Regions from separate parts of the Bacillus sp. 7894-2 genome, predicted to be linked through region 1. Evidence: riboswitches for the same ligand, from Rfam matches in the RefSeq annotation. Region 1 holds a riboswitch; the other holds the start of a gene.
The links. A riboswitch is a leader RNA that binds a small molecule or an ion and turns the genes downstream of it on or off. The one in region 1 is predicted to bind S-adenosylmethionine.
Positions count from the first base shown of each region.

Region 2: another riboswitch for S-adenosylmethionine. It lies ahead of CHI10_RS01260 (O-methyltransferase); the one in region 1 lies ahead of CHI10_RS03000 (methionine biosynthesis PLP-dependent protein).

Region 1 is NZ_NPDG01000015.1:804-8,218, reverse strand. Features, by position in the region: gene metH (methionine synthase) at 1-235, opposite strand, end outside; gene CHI10_RS03010 (bifunctional homocysteine S-methyltransferase/methylenetetrahydrofolate reductase) at 228-2,078, opposite strand; gene metC (cystathionine beta-lyase) at 2,083-3,267, opposite strand; gene CHI10_RS03000 (methionine biosynthesis PLP-dependent protein) at 3,264-4,376, opposite strand; SAM riboswitch class I at 4,452-4,568, opposite strand; gene CHI10_RS02995 (hypothetical protein) at 4,761-5,000, shown strand; gene sucA (2-oxoglutarate dehydrogenase E1 component) at 5,318-7,415, shown strand, end outside.
Region 2 is NZ_NPDG01000005.1:7,578-14,992, reverse strand. Features, by position in the region: gene CHI10_RS22165 (hypothetical protein) at 123-299, opposite strand; gene CHI10_RS01285 (GNAT family N-acetyltransferase) at 440-889, opposite strand; gene CHI10_RS01280 (aminotransferase-like domain-containing protein) at 1,104-2,294, opposite strand; gene CHI10_RS01275 (GNAT family N-acetyltransferase) at 2,350-2,922, opposite strand; gene pdxR (MocR-like pyridoxine biosynthesis transcription factor PdxR) at 3,015-4,391, shown strand; gene CHI10_RS01265 (PH domain-containing protein) at 4,425-4,808, opposite strand; gene CHI10_RS01260 (O-methyltransferase) at 4,841-5,419, opposite strand; SAM riboswitch class I at 5,526-5,632, opposite strand; gene CHI10_RS01255 (hypothetical protein) at 5,706-7,415, opposite strand, start outside.

The DNA of each region.
Region 1 (7,415 bases):
TGGTTGCGCCAAAGGTGTTGGTTTCAATAATGTCTGCGCCGGCTTTTAAATATTCAAGGTGAATATGTTCAATAACCGATGGAGCTGTAATATTTAAATTCTCGTTGCAGCCTTCATATTCTTCTCCGCCAAAATCATCTGCTGTAAGATTGGCTCTTTGAAGCATGGTGCCCATTGCTCCGTCCATGATCAGGATCTTCTTTTTTAACTGCTCCTGCAGTGATGGTTTATGCATGCTGTTTCCTCCTTGAAAGCCGTTCGGTTGTCTCACGGGCATAGTTTGATAGCTCGACAGTCATTTCATAGCGCATAAATGGAGTGATAAGGTAAATGCCATTAAACAGCTCTGCCGCAGCATCGATCAGCGACTTGGCAATGGCAATGCCTTCAGCGCCAGCTCGTGCTGGATCATCCTTTAATGAAGCCATCCTGCTTCTAATACTGTCGGAAATTTTGATTCCCGGAACTTCATTATGAAGAAATTCTGCATTCCGGCTGCCGGTAAGAGGCATTAAGCCTATATAGACAGGTGCTTTTAAATCTTTCACAGCCTCATGAACCTCAAGCAGTTTTTCTTCAGAGAAAACAGGCTGCGAGATAAAATAATCCGCACCATGCTCCAGTTTCTTTTCGAGCCGCCCAACCGCTTTTTCCAATGAACGTACATTGGGGTTAAAAGCGCCCGCCACTGAAAAGGCAGCTTTATGGCCAAGGTCTTTGCCTGAAAACGATAATCCTTCATTTAACTGCTTGATCATACTGATCAATTCAAATGAAGAAACATCATACACAGAAGAGGCGCCTGGAAAATCACCGACACGGGCAGGGTCTCCTGTTACAGCAAGAATATCATTTAAACCCAGGGCATGAAGACCCATTAAATGGGATTGAAGTCCGATTATATTCCGATCCCTGCAGGTTACATGAACAAGAGGGCGTAATCCGGTCTGCTGCTTGACAAGATAGCCGAGTGCAGAGTTGCACACCCTTGGTGAAGCAAGGGAATTATCTGCAAGAGTTATAGAATCAATTCCAGCATCCTTCAATGCCTTTGCACCTTCGAAGAAGCGGGCAGTATCAAGCTTCCTTGGAGGATCCAGCTCAACAATTACCGATGGCCTTTCTCTGACAATATCCTGAAGAGGAGGGAGCTCTCTTAATGGTTCAGGTTTCTCTGAAACAATTATTTTATTAACTGCCTTTATCTCTTTTTCCTCGATTGGGGGAAGTCCTTTTAAAACGTCAGCAAACGCCTTGATATGGTCAGGTGTTGTTCCGCAGCACCCTCCAAGCAGGCGGATGCCCTGATTCCGGAATTCTATTGCAGACTGCCGGAAATACTCCGCGTCACCTTCATAGTGAAATTTCCCGTCCGTATAGGCTGGAATACTGGCATTTGGATAGGCAGATAAATAGGCATTCTTTGGCAAAGGCACACTTTCGAACGTTTTCAGCATATGATGGGGGCCTAGCCTGCAATTGATTCCGACAACATCAGCGCCCATTCCGTCAAGCTTTGTTAATGCATCTGCTATAGGAGTCTGGTTCTGAAGAACTCCAGCTTCCTGAAGTGAAACCTGTGCGATAATCGGCAAATCGGTTTCTTTTCTGACTATAGCGAGAACCGTTTCAAGTTCTTCAAGATCATAGTAAGTTTCAAGCAAAATACCATCTACATCCTCAAGCAGCAGACAATAAAGCTGCTCACGGAAACTTCTTTTTATTTCCTCCAGTGTAATCATGTTCGGTTTGAACCCTCTGATCCCGCCGATTGTACCGGCAACATATGAACGTCCCTCGGCAGCTTTTTTGGCAATCCGGGCTGCAGCACTGTTAATCTCTTTCACAGAGTCTTCAAGCCCATACCGCTGCAGCTTCAGATAATTCGCCGCATACGTATTGGTTTGGATCAACTCAGCCCCTGCGCCTATGTACGCTTCATGGATGTGCTGGATCTGTTCAGATTGCGATAGATTTAATTCCTCAAAACAACTGTCGGTGCCATAGGAATAAAGAAGAGTTCCCATCGCGCCATCTGCTATGATGATTTCATTCTTTAATTTATCCAGGAAACTCAAAGTATCACCCCCGCTGTAAAATGGATTGCTTTGTTTGTCCGGCAGCAGATAAAGCTGCCTTAAAATCTTCTATAATATCATCTGCGTTCTCCAGACCAACAGAAAGACGGAGAAGACTGTCTGTTATTCCGCGCTGTTCTCTTTCAGATGCAGGCATGGCTGCATGCGACATTTTGGCAGGGTAGGAGAGGATGGATTCAACTGCTCCGAGACTTACTGCAAAAACAGGAATTTTTGCATTTTCCACAAATACTCTCATCGACTGTTCATCTTCAAGTTCAAAAGATAAAACAGCACCTGCGTTCACAGCCTGCTTTTCCTGGATTTCATAGCCGGGATGTTCTGTAAAACCGGGATAATGAACCTTCTTTACTGCCGGGTGATCATGAAGGAAACGGGCAATCTTCTCAGCCGATTTCACAGACTGATCCAGCCTTACCTGCAGCGTTTTAATGCCTCTCAGGACAAGCCAGGCATCCTGAACACCCAGAATAGCTCCAAAGGAATTTTGGAGAAAAGCCAGCCTTGCACCTAATTCCGGATCCTTCACAACAGCTAATCCGGCAACGACGTCACTGTGTCCGGATAAAAATTTGGTTGCGCTGTGCAGCACGATATCTGCCCCTAAAGAGAGCGGTTTTTGAAGGGCAGGGGTCAGGAATGTGTTATCCACAAAAGTCAGCGCTCCATGCTGCCTTGCCAGTGAACTGATGGCCTGGATATCTGTCACCTTCAGCAGCGGGTTGGAAGGAGTCTCTACATAGAAAACCTTTGTGTTAGGGCGGATTGCTTTTTTTACTTTCTCAAGATTTGTCATATCAACAAATGTGTGCTCAATGCCAAAACGGGACAGGACTTCTGTTGTCATGCGATAGGTTCCGCCATAAACGTCTTCTGTAATGACCACATGATCACCCTGTGACAAGAGGAGGAATGCTGTGGAAATGGCAGCCATTCCAGAAGAAAAGGCAAACCCTCTAATCCCTTCTTCAAGCTCTGCAATTACTTCCTCAAGTGCTTCCCTTGTTGGATTCAGGCTGCGGCTGTAATCATATTTTCCGAATGCATCTATATCTTTTTGATGGAAAGTGGAGGCATGCTGGATCGGTACACTGACACCTCCTGTTTCCGGGTCGAATTTTTGATTATTGTGAAGCAGCTTCGTTTGAAATGTGTAATTCGTACTCATCGTACTGCCTCCTTTAAAACCTTTGCAAAAGCATGTTCAAGATCAGCCTTCAAATCTTCTGCATTTTCAATTCCAACCGAGAAACGCAGAAGCCTGTTACAGACTCCGGTTTCAATGCGGATCTCTTCAGGGATGTCCGCATGAGTTTGTGTTGCGGGATATGTTATAAAACTCTCGACTCCGCCAAGGCTTTCAGCAAAGGAGATAAGGGAGAGGTTCTGCAGAAAAGGATTCACCCAGGTTTCATCCTGGACCCGGAAAGATATCATGCCTCCCTTGCCTGGATAAAGAACATCCGTTACGGCATCGTGGTCTGATAAGAAAGCCGCTAATTCCCGGGCATTTTTTTCATGACGTTCCATGCGAAGAGATAGTGTCTTCATGCCTCTGATTAAAAGCCAGGAATCAAATGGGCTAAGGACCGCACCGGCAGCATTGTGGTTCATGGCCAGATCCTCACATAACTTTTTGCCTTTTGCGACAACTAAACCGGCAAGGACATCATTATGGCCTCCAAGATACTTTGTCGCACTATGGATGACAATATCAGCACCAAGCTTTAGAGGCTGCTGAAGAAGGGGAGTGTAAAATGTGTTATCAACAATCAGGAGAATATTATGCCGTTTCGCGATATCAGCTATCAACTGAATATCTGTCTCTTCCATCAGCGGATTTGTGGGAGTCTCCAGAAAAATAGCTTTCGTTTTTTCGGTGATTAATTCTTCAACATTTTCCGAAGTGCCCGTATTCACATATTTGCTCTGCAGTCCCCATTTTTTGAAGCCCTGTTCAAGCAGACGATAGGTTCCGCCGTATAAATCCTTGGAAACAATCCACTCATCACCTGATTTAAAGAGGGAAAGAATCGTAAGGATGGCAGCCATACCCGAACTGCAGGCATAGCCTTGATCGCCTTCTTCCAGATTTGCGATCGCCTTTTCAAGCAGCTGGCGGGTAGGATTGCCTGTACGGCTATAGTCAAAACCGGTTGACTGGCCAATGCCTTCATGCCGGTAGGCAGTGGAAAAGTATACAGGCGGATTGACTGCACCTGTTGCTGATTCGCTCCTGTTTCCAATTTGCGCTAATTTGGTGTCAATATTATACATGCTGGTAAACACTCCTTCTTTAAAATAAAAAAAAGCCTTCTATAAGAAGAAGACTTTTAATGTGAACAGCCATTCTTCTTATCTTTCAAGTTTTCTAAAAAACTTGCAGGAATTAGCACCTTTTCAATCAAAATACGATTGCTGGTTGCTGAGGCGTCGTCGGGCCTTACCCTCGACCTCTCTGGATAAGAAATCAATTATTAAATTTTCTCTAAACTTTACTACAGTAAACCGTTAATAGTCAACACTTTTTTGAATATTTCATGTATTGATTTTAAATGACTTCTTCCTGGCATAAACTGTTATAGGTAGATCGCTTTAAAGTTCAGAATATTTCCTTTATAATGATGATGAACATAATATTTTTCTTGGAGGGAAGCTTTTATGCAAGAACATAGTCACTGTCTTCACAGATTTGCCGAAACAGATGGGCCGGCGGTTTTCCGGACAATTGATGGCATTGAAGTGAATGTCGCCGGCAGCTTATTTCAAAAGTGTACAACTTGCGGACATTTTGATTTTCCCGTGGATACCAGAGAAGCTATTGAATCTTCCCTTAAAGAAAAGAGAAAAAATACCAATGAATCGAAACAAATCTATATAAACCTGGTAGAAACTTTTTAAAGCCGAAACCTTTCGGCTTTTTTTATATGTTCAGTTATTTCATATTTATAAATGTTTAACCTTTTACAAATCATTTTTTTAGAATAAGTAATTGCTAAAAAAATTTTTTAATAGTTTTCCACTATATTCATGTTTTTATCTTTGTACAACTAGATTTTACGTGTTAGAATAACTGTGGAAACGTTTTATCCTCTGAAAAATATTATTATTCATAAAAATGAATTTGTTAATCCCTTCTAATGATGGGTATTGTACTTTTAGAGAGCAAAAACGTATTGAATTATTCACTTACAAAACAGTTATGGAGGTAATTTTCCATGAAAAAGCCATCTAATGGTGAGGGACCTTTTGAACAGGGATTTCATGGCCCAAACCTTGGCTACGTTATTGAACTTTATGAAAGATATTTAGAGGATCCATCATCAATTGATCCTGAAATGAAAGAGTACTTTAAAAAAAATGGTTCCCCTCTTACGAGTGAAGGAACGGCGCAAATGGCTTCATCAGCAAATCAGCCAATGAATGCCGGACAGCTTGAGAAGACGCTCGCTGCTATTCGCCTGGCTGATACTATCCGCACATATGGCCACTTGGCTGCCGATATTTATCCGCTGGGTAACAATAAATCGGAAACTGCTTTATTTGAACTGAGCAAATATGGCTTAACTGAAAATGACTTAAAAGAGATCCCTGCTGGTGTCATTACTAAAGATGCCACATATCCTTTACGCAACGGACTTGAAGCAATTGAATTCCTGAAGAGCGCTTATATGGGACCCATTGCTTTTGAATTCCAGCATATATTTGATGAAAACGAAAAAGACTGGCTTCGCCGCAAAATTGGGGCCAACAGCCATAAGCTGTCAATGCAAAAGACGGAAAGACTGAAAGTTTTAAGAAGACTGACTGAAGTTGAGGAATTTGAAAAGTTCCTTCATAAAACCTTCGTCGGACAAAAGAGATTCTCCATTGAGGGTCTGGATACAATGGTTCCTTTATTGGATGAAATTGTTTCTGAATCTGTTTCGGATGGAGCAAAAACGATTAACATCGGCATGGCCCACCGCGGCAGGTTAAATGTTCTTGCCCATGTGCTTGGAAAGCCGTATGAAATGATTTTCGCGGAATTCCAGCATGCGCCGAATAAAGAACTGGTTCCTTCTGAAGGATCTATCGGCATCAATTACGGCTGGACAGGCGACGTGAAGTATCATCTTGGTCTTGATAAACAGATCAAAGATGAGAATACGACCATTGCCAGACTGACATTAGCTAACAATCCGAGCCATCTTGAATTTGTCGGTTCACTTGTTGAGGGCTACACGCGAGCTTCACAGGACAACAGAACAAAGGCCGGTTATCCTGAAGTAGATCCAAAAGCGGCTTTAGCCATTATCATTCATGGAGACGCAGCATTCCCAGGACAGGGGATTGTAGCAGAAACACTTAATCTCGGACAGCTGACCGGCTATAACACTGGCGGTTCGATCCATATCATTGCCAATAATACTATTGGGTTCACAACAGAATCATATGATTCACGCTCTACCAGATATGCAAGTGATCTGGCCAAAGGGTATGAGATGCCAATTATGCATGTTAATGCAGACGAACCTGAAGCAGTAGTTGCAGCGGCAAGAATTGCCTGCGAGTATCGTGCTAAATTCCAGAAGGATATCCTCATCGACTTAATCGGGTACCGCCGTTTTGGACATAACGAGATGGACGAGCCTATGACGACGAATCCTCTTATGTATAATATTGTACGCAAGCGGCCAACCGTGAAAGCGCTGTATGCTGAAAAGCTCTTAAATGAAAAGATCATCAGCAAAGAGGAAGCTGAAGGCGTCCATAATGAAGTACTGGAAAAAATGAAGGCAGCCTATGAAAAAGTCCCAAAAGAAAAGAAGGCAGCTGAGTTAACCGATCCTCCTGAAACTGTCGAAAAGGGTCTGCCAAAAATTAATACAGCCGTTTCAATTGATAAACTAAAGCAAATCAATGAAGAATTATTAAAATGGCCGGAGGATTTCAAGGTATTTGATAAACTCGGCAAAATTCTGCAGCGCAGATTGGAAGCGCTTGAAGGGGACGGCAAGATTGATTGGGGTCTCGCAGAAACACTGGCATTTGCAACCATCCTATCTGATGGCACACCTGTCAGACTGACTGGCCAGGATTCAGAGAGAGGAACATTTGCTCAAAGAAACGTTGTTCTGCATGATCATACAACTGGAAAAGCGTATTCACCTTTGCATAAGCTTTCAACTGCCAAGGCTTCTTTCGCTGTCCATAATAGCCCATTATCTGAAGCCGCTGTTGTAGGCTTTGAATATGGATATAATGTATTTGCTCCGGAAACGCTTGTTTTATGGGAAGCTCAATATGGTGATTTTGCCAATGCAGCACAGGTAA
Region 2 (7,415 bases), on a different contig from region 1:
AAGATGCCTGCACTTTTCCATCTGGCAGGCATCTTCTGTGGTTTCAGTATTTCCTTTTTAAATTGGACAAACACTTACGAAGACACTCAATTTCAAAAAAATATGTTATGTACTCTTTGAGATTAAGATCCTATAGACTGTTCTACTGCATTTTCCCAGCTCGGAAAATAATACAATGCATTTTTCATTAGCTCTGGATTTGATTTCTTTACTTGCTTCTTTCGGGGCGGCTGCCCTTCTTTTTCCAACAGTTCAGAGATCCCGGTCAATACTTCTTCAACACTCATGCTTGTTTCCACATCATTCCTCCTTTTTGAATTCAACTATATAATTTCCATTTAACGAAAAATTATTCAGCATTCCTCCATTATTATTATTCAGTATTAAACTTGTATTCTAGCTGGTCCAAAAATCGCGCCAGCGAAATAAACCTATCAAATTAAAAGATTAATTTCATCCCTTCATGACTCGCCAGAAATCCCAGCCTATTATAAAAACGATGTGCATCATCACGCTGCTTGTCTGTTGTCAATTGGACAAGGCCACACTCTTCAGACTTCGCTATTGCAATCGCTTCTTTTAACAAGGCTTCTCCTACCCTTTTACCACGGTGGCGCTGATCAACACGCACACCTTCAATCTGTGCACGTTTCATCCCTTGTCGTGCTAAACCAGGAATGATCGTTAACTGAAGGCAGCCAATCACCGCTTGACCGTCTACAGCTAAAATGATCTGATTTCCCGACTGTACTTCTAGTGCCTTAAATGCTTTATAATAACAATCCGGCAGAGGTTCTTCATACCTCTCACGCTTTGCTCCTAATTCATCATCGGCAAGCAAGCGGACAATAGCTTGTAAATCTTCTTCAATTGCTTTTCGAAAATGCATTGAAAAATCACTCCTTCAAATTATAAGGGGATTGTGCTAGTAGATGTCAAAGCAAAGGACGGTACTGAGGTTAAAGTTAGACTATAATTTAGAATTTACCGATCATTGACTGGCATTTTTAACAAAGCCTAATTTCTGGCCTACAATATCAAGATAATTAGGCTTTGTTTGCTTTATTCCTCTTCATTTCTAAGTTCCAAGGAGAAATTTTCATTTAAAGATAGGCCTCTGCGACTCTCCCCAGCCTGCGAATCCCCTCTGTTATTTCCTTCTCAGCAGCATAACTGAAGGAAAGGCGAAGAAATTCCGTTCCAGCTGCCTGATCCATGAAAAAGTACTTGCCAGGAATAAAAGATACCCCCTCTGCAAGGGCATGTGTCAGCAGTTCCGATGTATCGGCACCGGGAATTTTCATCCACACGAAGTACCCGCCTTCAGGGACATACCAGGAAGCTGATTCAGGAAGATACTGTTCCAGTGCGGAGGTCAGAACATCACATTTGGACCGGTATGTATCTCTCAAGGTTTCTAGTTTATTATTAAAATCCGTGTTTGCAAAATAAACAGCCATGGCAGATTGAGCAAACGGATGGTTCAAATCTTTTTTAAACCAGGCGCATGCATGGATCATGTCACTTGCTCCCGCTATCCATCCTATACGCATACCCGGGGCCACAATCTTGGATAGCGAACCGACATGCAGAACTCGGGAGTTTTGATCCATTGCTTTTAGAGTGGGGAGACCTTTATTAAATGATAATTCCCCATAAGCATCATCCTCTACTAATAGAAAATTATATTTGTTTGCAAGCTCCAATACATGCTGCCGGCGCTCTCCTGACATCGTCGTCCCTGTAGGATTTTGAAACGTTGGGATCGTATAGAGAAAACGCGGCTGAGCGAGCCCTTTTTGCTTTCTTTCCTCTAGAATCTCTTTCAATGCCTCTGTTTGAAGTCCGTCCTTGTCTACAGGAATACTAATTATATGTTTTGTGTAATTTTGGAAAATCTCTAATGCCTCCATATAGGTGGGGGACTCTATTGCAATAATTGTCTCCTCATCAAGGAGAATGCGGGCAATCAAATCGATTGCCTGACAGGCACCCGAAGTTATCAAAAGCTCATTTTCCGCTATAGATATCCCCCGCTCTTTCAATCTCTTTAAAACCTGTTCCTTTAGTTTTAAAATCTTGGGACTTCCTATATAATGGAGCGGCAAATCCTGTTCTTCTTCTAATAGACTGTTAACAGCTGCTTTTACCTCTTCAACCGGCACGAGATCAGGTGCCGGGTAGCCGCAATGCAGGCGTATACAATCATCCGGAATCTCCGGAATCCACTCCCCTGGGGGAGTATTCTGAAGCGCCTTTTTGATTTTATCAGTAAATAAATAATCATTATTCACTTCGATCTACACCCTTCCAGCAGTTTTATTATTCAGTATAAATGTTCTACAAAACCTAGAAAAGCAAGTTTTCTTCGAAATGTCTTTTTACTTTTCCCCAATCTTCCTTTATAACACTATAAAGGACAGTATGGCGAATTGTCCCTTCTTTTCGTATCATATGATTTCGAAGTACGCCTTCTTTTACCGCACCGGTCCTTTCAATCGCTTTTTGTGAACGGAAGTTTTCATGTCCGGTTTTAATTTGTACGCGATTAACGGACAGTTCTTCAAAACAGTATGTTAATAATAAATATTTACAGTTTGAATTAATATTCGTGCGCCAATAAAGAGGGTTTATCCATGTTGAGCCGATTTCGAGCCGTTTATGCGGGATTGAGATATCGAGAAACCAAGTAGCACCGACGATATTCCCTGTTTTTTTATGAACAATGACAAAAGCAAAATCGGTGCCCTGCTCACGTTTTTGTATCGCATCTTTTACATATTGAATGACCCGGCTTTTATCAGTTAAATCAACAGACATATGCTCCCATATGCGTTTATCCTGGGCTGCTTCATAAATTCCTTCAATATGCTCAAGTTCCATGGGAATTATCTGCACAACATTGTTTACTAAAATTTGCATGCTATCACTCTCCTTGAATCAATTAAAACCAAATTCTGGTATGATAAAAATAACCAAAATTGAATTTTAATATAATACCAGGGAATGATTCGATGGAATTTCAAATTTTGCTTTCGGAAAATGGGATAAAGTATAAAGAAATTTATGAACAAATTCGGCTGTCGATTTTAAATAAAAAATTGTCAGCTCATTCAAGACTTCCTGCAAAGCGGCGGCTGGCTGAACAATTGAACGTGAGCATCCTAACTGTTCAGATGGCTTATGAACAGTTGCTGAGTGAAGGGTACTGTTATTCAGCAGAACGCAGAGGCTATTTTGTTTCTGAAATTCAGGATGAATGGCACTATAGTCAGATTAATACAATGGAATTGGAGAAAAGAGTTCAGAATGAGTTTCTTATTAATTTTAAAAATGGGCAGGTCGATGCCTCCGCCTTCCCCTATAAACATTGGAGCCGGTTATACAGAAAAGAGCTTAATGAATCTAATGCCGGCAATGCACCGTGGCAGGGCGAATATTCTTTGCGTGCCCAAATTGCACTATACTTACAGCAAGCTAGAGGGCTGGCCTGCCAGCCGGAGCAAGTGTATATCTTCAGCGGATTTCAACAGCAGCTGCTAAATGTATGTTTGTTTTTTAAACGGAGCGCCACCGGAATAGAAGATCCAGGTTTTATTCGGGCTAAATCTATTTTTGAGCAATTACAGCTGCCATGTTATCCGATTTCTGTGGATGAGGAAGGATGCTGTGTGCCTGATGCTGATGAGCCTGTAAAATTATTATATACCACACCTGCTCATCAATACCCTACCGGTACAATTATGTCTATTGCCAGAAGGATTGAGCTGTTAAATTGGGCAATCAAACAGGACGCTTATATTATCGAGGATGACTATGATTCTGAATTCCGCTACAAAGGGGCACCAATCCCAGCATTGTCCCATCTGGATTCAACCGGGCGGGTACTGTACTTCGGCACCTTTTCAAAAACATTGCTGCCAACACTTCGGATCTGCTATATGGTTATGCCAGCAGCCCTGAAGCAGGACTTTGAAAAATTTAATGCTTATCAAAAGTCTACTGTTTCAAGAATCGATCAGAGAGCTGCTGCAAAATTTATGGAAGAAGGACTTTATACATCTCATATAGCAAAAATGAGAACGTTATATCGAGCCAAGCGGAGCTGTTTAATAGAAAGCCTGTCAAAACATTTAGGAGAACACTTTGACATAATTGGAGATACAGCGGGCTTGCATATCATCGTGACATTACCGGAAGGATTGGATGAATCCAAAGCAATTGAACTGGCAAAGTCTGCGGGAGTTGAAATCGATGCTGTTTCGCCTATGTATCAGCTTCACAAGCCTAACCATCATGTGATGCTCGGATATGGCGCACCCTCGATGGACGAGATTGAGAGAGGAGTCCAATTAATGGCTAATGCTTGGAAAAGTTATCTAAGCAAATAAGCAGGCCATATATTCAATCATTTAAAAGAGCGCTTATCTTACAGGATAACGCTCTTTTGCTGAAGCGGTAAACATGCGCATCTTTTCCTTAACAGCCACCAAAAATTCAAACATATTCATCCCCTGGATTTGCTGGAATTTGTACAAGTCTTGCTTATAGTACATATGAATATGCTTCCCGGTGATCCCCCTTTTTTCTTCAATGGAAGCTATATGGCTATACGCAAATTCTTCAACTAATTCCTTTTTTGTTTCTGATACCGGGATTCCATAGAATAGCAGTCTTTTGTTCGTTGCTGCAAATAAGCCTGCCTGCGGTGCTAAACAGTAATGTGCAACTAATGAACAGCTTAAACATTCGATAAGATTTTCATCCTCATGCATGACATGTTCAAACTGGTTTTTCAAAAGATTCATTGAAACGATCCCCCCGGTTCTAACGAAATCTATCAAACCGCAGTCTTCACTGCCAGTATCAGCCCAGTAGACCAATCCAATTCTGTAATGTCCAGGTCAGGTCTGTCCTGCAGTGTTTTCAGGAGTTTAGTGGCTTTGATTCTATATCCTTCAGGCAATTTCTGCTGCGGAAACACATCATGAATCACATAAAAACCGCCGATATTTAAATGATCCAGGGTTTTGTCAAGAAGCTCGAATTTCCCCGGCCACGTATCTGCAAAAATAAAATCGAACCCCTCCGACAGGTTTTGTATAAATGCTGCTCCGTCCTCACAGCAAAATGTGATTCTGCTGTCATTCGCGAGGTACTTTCTCGCGATCGATTGCACTGTCGGATCTATGTCCACGGTCGTAAGCTTACTGCCTTCATCCATCCCATCCATGATCCATGAAGCAGACGCTCCCGTACCTGTTCCCAGCTCCAAAAAGCTTCCTCCAGATTTAGAGGCTGCCAGCCCCTTCAGTAAAAATCCTGTTTTTATATCACATGACTGCCCGAAGCCGAGCACATCTGATTCCTGTAATATCCTCGAATATGCTTCCGGTACCTGTATAACGCCGTTTTCCATTTTGCCATTCCTCCTCTTTCTTCGTTCTAATCTAAACCAAGCTCAAATTATAAAAGAGCATCAAAAAAAGGCCTCTTTATAAGAGGCCTTTACTTATCAAAACGACCTCTTATCTCCCAGAGCGTCAACTCTGTTGGAATTAGCACCTTCCTGACATAATCAGGGGTTGCTGAGGCTTCGCAGGGCCAGTCCCTCCACCTCTCTGGATAAGAATTTGTATAAAATATATATTTTCAACCAAGTATTGCATAGTTTTTGTTAAATGGCAATATTTCATTCTTTTAATCTAATGAACAGCTTCCTCTCCCTGATAAATTCGAAACGCAGGTACAATCGTATCCGACACAATCTCTTTCCCTTTTTCCCGGATGAAATCCAATTTATAGTACGCATCAAACCTCTGGCTGATCTCTGTTTTCACCAATTCAGGCGGAGTGACGACGATGAATTGGAACTTCAGCTTATCGGCTACAGCGAAAATCGGGTCAAGCACATGGGCAGAAGCCGCTTGTCCAAACGGATTATCACAGACTAACGGAACCCAGCTTTGATCGGTTTCACTCTTAACAGAAAGAAGCATCATCATCATGACCATGCGGGCAGATAGCTTTTGACCGCCGCTGCCATCGGATTTTGTTTTTGAACCCTGGTTGATCGTCTGCCAGGTTGAATAATGCTCACGCTGCGGTTTTCCGTACATGAAGGCATTATCAGTACGCATGTTATAAACCAACAGTTCTGGGTAACGATTTCTGAGAGAGACAAATAAAATCTGCTCATCACTGATAAGCTGTTTAATTTCCTGATCAAGCTCCAGATTATTGTCATCAATCATCTCGAATCGCTTTGTAATTTTGTTAATGGCTGAAACAAAATGCTGTTTCAGTAAAGGTTCAACATCTTCCGCTTTTTTAGGCAGGATGTCTTCTTTGAGCTGGACAAGCGGGAAGGAACCCCATTCATTCTTCAGCTTCATTTTCGAAATCATCGAGCGAATCGCTTCTGAAATGCTCATCACCTTCATGCTCGCTCGGCTGGCCCAGAAGTTTTGCGCTTTTTCCGCCCGTTCTTTATCGCGTTCCAGCTGCTCTAAGCCGCTCTGTGAAAAGCGCTTCATGTTCTGAACGACACTTTGAATATGAGCATAATGCCTTGTATCCATATGATCAAGCGTAGTTAAGACTTCATTCTTAAAACGGATTTCCCAATCCTTGCCTTCAATAGCAAGCTTTAAATTTCTTAGTGACTGTTCAATCTTCGCATGCTTTTCTTGCCCTTTATCCTGAATAGCCTGATGTTTTTCACTCCAGGATAGGATGCTTTGCTTTCCTTGACTCTTTATTTTTGCTATATCCTCATCCGAAAAAGCTGCCGCTTCCTCTTTAAGAATGACGGATAAATGTAATTGATTGTTTTCAAACTCAGTTATGTTTTGTTCTGTCTCTTTTTTGTGCTCTTCCGTTTTCTTTATTTCTGCATTTGTCTGTTTGGTCTGGTCAGTAATTTCAACCGTCTTCACTTCCAGATCAAGGTCTTCCCATTCTTCAGGCTGCTTCTCATGCTTGGCCACTTTTTTAGAGGATTTTTTACGCTGATCCATTCCATGCTTTAAGGATGTTTCGGCAATGGTTACGGCCTTTTCCTGCTCACGCTCTTCTTTTTCTGCTGCTTTTGTTTCCTTTGCAGCTGTTTGAAGCATATTTTCCAAAATACTTATTGGTTCATCCGGTACAGAAGCATCTTTCCACTCTTCATTAAGAGCATGAAGTTTTTTCTCCAGCTTCTTTTGCTGCTTCTGTTCGGATTCTCGTGTCGCCTGAATCGCGAGCAGTTCACTGGCTTGTTCTTCTTTTGATTTTTGAAGCTGTTTAAGCTCCTCAATGCTGCCATTGATTTCTTCTAAAATATAGGGTGATAATCGCGGAACCTCCTCAGAAGCTTCTGTTTTCTCAGCGGCTGGAAAAGCAGCACCATCAATAAAGAAGCTGATCTTCTT